Regions from separate parts of the Bradyrhizobium sp. WYCCWR 13022 genome, predicted to be linked through region 2. Evidence: predicted binding sites of a transcription regulator. Region 2 holds the regulator's gene; the other holds the start of a gene.
What was found. Region 2 encodes PhoB, which activates phosphate uptake and scavenging genes when phosphate is short. Its sites were predicted from a motif close to TGTCATNNANCTGTCAT; they were not measured.

Region 1: the regulator PhoB is predicted to act here: its motif matches at 1,270-1,286, upstream of QY049_RS11070 (UDP-2,3-diacylglucosamine diphosphatase).

What each region holds. Positions count from the first base shown of each region.
Region 1 covers NZ_JAUIZJ010000005.1:71,647-74,038, reverse strand. Annotated here, with positions in the region: gene QY049_RS11075 (glycosyltransferase family 1 protein) at 1-420, opposite strand, end outside; gene QY049_RS11070 (UDP-2,3-diacylglucosamine diphosphatase) at 434-1,246, opposite strand; gene thiD (bifunctional hydroxymethylpyrimidine kinase/phosphomethylpyrimidine kinase) at 1,450-2,250, opposite strand.
Region 2 covers NZ_JAUIZJ010000013.1:57,330-59,721, reverse strand. Annotated here, with positions in the region: gene QY049_RS20390 (GcrA family cell cycle regulator) at 425-937, shown strand; gene phoB (phosphate regulon transcriptional regulator PhoB) at 1,040-1,753, opposite strand; gene phoU (phosphate signaling complex protein PhoU) at 1,776-2,392, opposite strand, start outside.

The DNA.
Region 1 (2,392 bases), on a different contig from region 2:
CGTCGCCGCCATCACGGCCCGGCTCGGGCTGTGGAAGCGGCGCAGCGCCCGCCAGATCAGGGAGCCCGGAACCGGCACGCGCGCGCGGACATATTCGGGGAAGCGGGTGTGGAAGCTGGTCGTGAACGGCAGCTTGCGCTGACGGCAATAGCGGCGGACCATCAGGCCGATCGGCCCTTCCGTCGCGATGTGGATGCTGTCGGGCCGCGCTTCCGCGATCAGTTTTGCGATGCGCGCCGGGCGCGGCATGGCAAGCCGCACGTCGCGATAGCTCGGCATCGCGAAGGTGCGGAACGATTGCGGCGTGAGGAACGAGAACTCGACGTCGAGCGTCTTGGCGGCGTCGGCGAGCTTGGTCAGCGTCCGAACCACACCGTTGACTTGCGGGTGCCAGGCGTCGGTCGCGACCAGGATGCGCATCAAGCGGCTCTCGTCAGGCAGCTCTTGCCGCCACCTGCGGCACTTCAGCCGGCTTCCGCAGATGGTCGGCCCAGGTGATGATCTCGAAACGACCGTCATCATGCTCGACGAGCGCGGTGCAGCTCTCGACCCAGTCGCCGCAGTTCATGTAGCGGATGCCGTTCTCGTCGCGGATCACGGCGTAATGGATGTGGCCGCAGATCACGCCGTCGGCGTCGTGGCGCCGGGCTTCGGCGGAGAGTGCCTGCTCGAACGCGCCGATATAGTTCACCGCATTCTTGACCTTCTGCTTGGCCCATTGCGACAGCGACCAATAGGGCACGCCGAACAGGCGTCGGAAGAAGTTGACGAAGCGGTTCATCTGGATCGCGAAGTCGTAGGCCTTGTCGCCGAGATGGGCGAGCCAGCGCGCGTTCTGCACCACGAGGTCGAAGATGTCGCCGTGAATGACGAGGTAGCGCTTGCCGTCCGCGCCGGTGTGCACGGTGTTCTCGACGACGTCGATGCCGCCGAAATGCGTGCCGTAATAGTTGCGCAGGAACTCGTCGTGATTGCCGGGCACGTAGATGACCTTGGCGCCCTTGCGCGCCTTGCGCAGCAGCTTCTGCACCAGGTCGTTGTGCGATTGCGGCCAGTGCCAGCTCGATTTCAGCGCCCAGCCATCGACGATGTCGCCGACGAGGTAGATCGTGTCGGCATCGTGGTAGCGCAGGAAGTCCAGCAAAAGGTCGGCTTGCGAGCCGCGGGCTCCGAGATGGACGTCGGAGATGAACAACGTGCGAAAGCGCCGCTCCGGGCTCTCGTCACTCACATCGTAACTTCCCATGCGACAGCCTGTAACAATGTCCCGTGACAGGGGGATGACGATTGAACCGATGAGGCACCCTCGGATACGAATCGGACCTTGCCTCGCCCTCCCCGCGAATATCAGCCGCATGCGACAATCAGGCGACATGGCGCCCCAATGGTTCTCCGCAAAATGCCGGGCCCCAAGGAGATGCTGGTTAACTGTGGATCGGGAAGCCGGCGTCAGTAGAACTTGTGGAAATGATGGATCGGCCCGTGGCCGTGACCGACGCTGAAGCGGTCGGCGGCCGCGATGGCCGCGCTGATCCAGCTCTTGGCATGGCGCACGGCCGTCTCGAGATCCTCGCCCTTGGCAAGCCCCGCCGCAACGGCTGACGACAGCGAGCAGCCGGTGCCGTGGGTGTTGCGCGTGGCAACACGCGGCGCGGGGAGCGCGATCGTTTCGCCAGCGCTGACGAGATAGTCGATACTCTGCGCACCCTCGCCGTGGCCACCCTTGATCAGGACCGCGCGGCAGCCGAGCCCGAGCAGGCGGCGCCCCTGGCTTTCGATCTCGGCCTCGCTTCGTGCGACCTGCTCGTCGAGCAGTGCGGCCGCCTCCGGCAGATTGGGCGTGATCACCGATGCAAGCCGCATCAGCTTCGTGCGCAAGGCTTCGACGGCCTCCGCGGCCAGCAGCCGGTCGCCGGAGGTTGCGACCATCACCGGATCGAGCACGATATGGCCCGGCTTCCAGCGTGACAGCGCGGCAGCAATCGCATCGATGCTGCCGGCCTGCGCCACCATGCCGATCTTCACCGCACCGACATCGAGATCCGAAAACACCGCATCGATCTGCGCGGTGACGAAATCGGCGGGCACCGCGTGAATGCCGGTGACGCCTTTGGTGTTCTGCGCCGTCAGCGCCGTGATCGCGGACGCGCCGTAGACCCCGAGCGCGGCAAAGGTCTTCAGGTCGGCCTGAATGCCGGCGCCGCCGCTCGAATCGGAACCGGCGACGGTGAGCGCCACGGGCGTGGTCATCGCAGGAAACGCTTGCTCGAAAAGGACATGGCCATGGCCCGTCCTAGCGCGTCGGCGGAGCCCCAGCAAGCCGCCGAATCAGGCCAAGCGCGAGCTGCACGGCATTGTCGTCCCGCAAGCGGGCATATCCTGCGAAAATAAG
Region 2 (2,392 bases):
GTGCATTGCGCAACGCACCATTGACCGGCCCGGAAAACGAAACGTGCCGCCTTTTAAGGGCGGCACGCACGGCCATCTTAGGCCTGGTGATCCGGGTGTCAATGCCGCCCGGAAAGCCTCGTGAAACGCTGAATCCGTAGTCTTGCGGTGACGATTTTGCAGGATTTTCGCCACGGAACATGTGGAAGCGAGTCGGCGGACTCTTGCGCGCGAGTCACGCCATATTGTAGCGTTTGGCTTGTCAGATACGACATCTCGTGCAGCGGTTCTGATCCCAAGAGTCCTCATGTACCGGCGTAAACGTTCGGGCGCACTTCGCGCGCCCGGCGAGCCTTAAGGGATTCCGGCGGCACGGGTTTTTCGAGGCTTAGGCATTCGTTGTGCGGCCCCAGGATGGCGGGCGCGCGGCGAAGGAAAGGGTGCCATGACGGTTTTGACCTGGTCCGACGATCGCGTCGAGCAGCTGAAAAAGCTCTGGGAGGCCGGACTTTCGGCCAGCCAGATCGCCGCCGAGCTTGGGAATGTCACCCGTAACGCCGTGATCGGAAAGGTGCACAGGCTCGGCCTGTCCGGCCGCGCCAAGAGCCCCTCGTCAGCGGCTCCGCGGCCACGCAAGGCACGTCCTGCGCAGCACATGATGCGGGTGAGCAGGCCGATCGCGCGCGGCAACACCGCACTGGCGCAGGCCTTCGAGGTCGAGGTCGAGGCCGAACCCGTTACCTACGACAACGTGGTGCCGATGAGCCAGCGGCTCTCGTTGCTCGAGCTGAACGAAGCCACCTGCCACTGGCCGGTGGGCGATCCCTCGAGCCCGGATTTCTTCTTCTGCGGCGGCAAGGCCCTGTCCGGCCTGCCCTACTGCGCCCAGCACTCGCGCGTTGCGTATCAGCCGGCAGCCGATCGCCGCCGCGCACCGGCCAAGCCCGGCACGCGCTGAGTACAGCTTGAGACCGACATCGTCCCGGCACCGGCCGGGGCGAAAAAGAAAAGCGCGCCGCCGAGCGCGCTTTTTTTGTTTTGCTTGCGGGCAGCTAGGTAGCTAGCCGGAGGCCTGCTCGGCCTTCGCGAAGCGATCGTCGAGCGCGTAGCCCGCGCCGCGGACGGTGCGGATCGGGTCCTGCTCGCGGCCGAGATTGAGCAGCTTGCGCAGGCGGCCGATATGCACGTCGACGGTGCGCTCGTCGATATAGATGTCGCGGCCCCAGACGCTGTCGAGCAGCTGCTCGCGCGAGAACACGCGGCCGGGATGCTCCAGGAAGAACTCGAGCAGACGGTATTCGGTCGGGCCGAGATCGATCGGCCGGCCCGAGCGCGCCACGCGGCGCTTTTCGCGGTCGAGCTCGATGTCGCCGAAAGCAAGCACGGTCGCGAGCCGCTCCGGGCTGGCGCGCCGCAGCAGCCCCTTCACGCGTGCCAACAGCTCGGGCACCGAGAACGGCTTGACGATGTAATCGTCGGCGCCGGTCGCAAGGCCCCGCACCCGTTCGCTCTCCTCGCCGCGCGCAGTGAGCATGATGATCGGCAGCTGCTTGGTGTCGGACCGCGTCCGCAACCGGCGGCACAGCTCGATGCCCGACAGCCCCGGCAGCATCCAGTCGAGCACGATCAGATCGGGGATGTGCTCCTTGAGGCGGGTGTCGGCGTCGTCGCCGCGCATCACCGTCTCGACGTCATAGCCGTCGCCTTCGAGGTTGTAGCGGAGAAGCTCGGTGAGAGCTTCCTCATCCTCAACCACCATAATGCGTGCGCCCATGGTCTGGTCGCTCCTTGCCTGATCAGGTGTTCGGGACCGTCGTGGCGAACGTCGTCATGTCGCCCTTCGGCCGCTTGTCGGTGATCGCCTGGCCTTCGATCATGTAGAACACGGTCTCGGCAATGTTGGTGGCATGATCGCCGATCCGTTCGATGTTCTTGGCGCAGAACATCAGGTGGATGCAGAACGAGATGTTGCGCGGATCCTCCATCATGTAGGTGAGGAGTTCGCGGAACAGCGAGGTGCAGATGGCGTCGACTTCCTCGTCGCCCTTCCACACCGCCATCGCCGCCGGCAGATCGTGCGCGGCATAGGCGTCCAGCACCGACTTGACCTGCTGCTGCACGAGGTCGGTCATGTGCTCGAGGCCGCGGAACAGTTTGAGCGGATGGAAATCCGTCTCCAGCGCCGCGACGCGCTTGCCCATGTTCTTGGCGAGGTCGCCGATCCGCTCGAGATCGGTCGCAACGCGCATCGCTCCGACGATCTCGCGCAGATCCACCGCCATCGGCTGGCGGCGTGCGATGGTGAGCACGGCGCGCTCCTCGATTTTCCTCTGCAGCGTGTCGAGCTCGGCGTCGATGGTGACGACGCGCTGGCCGAGCGCGACATCGCGGCGGATCAGGGCATCGACGGAAT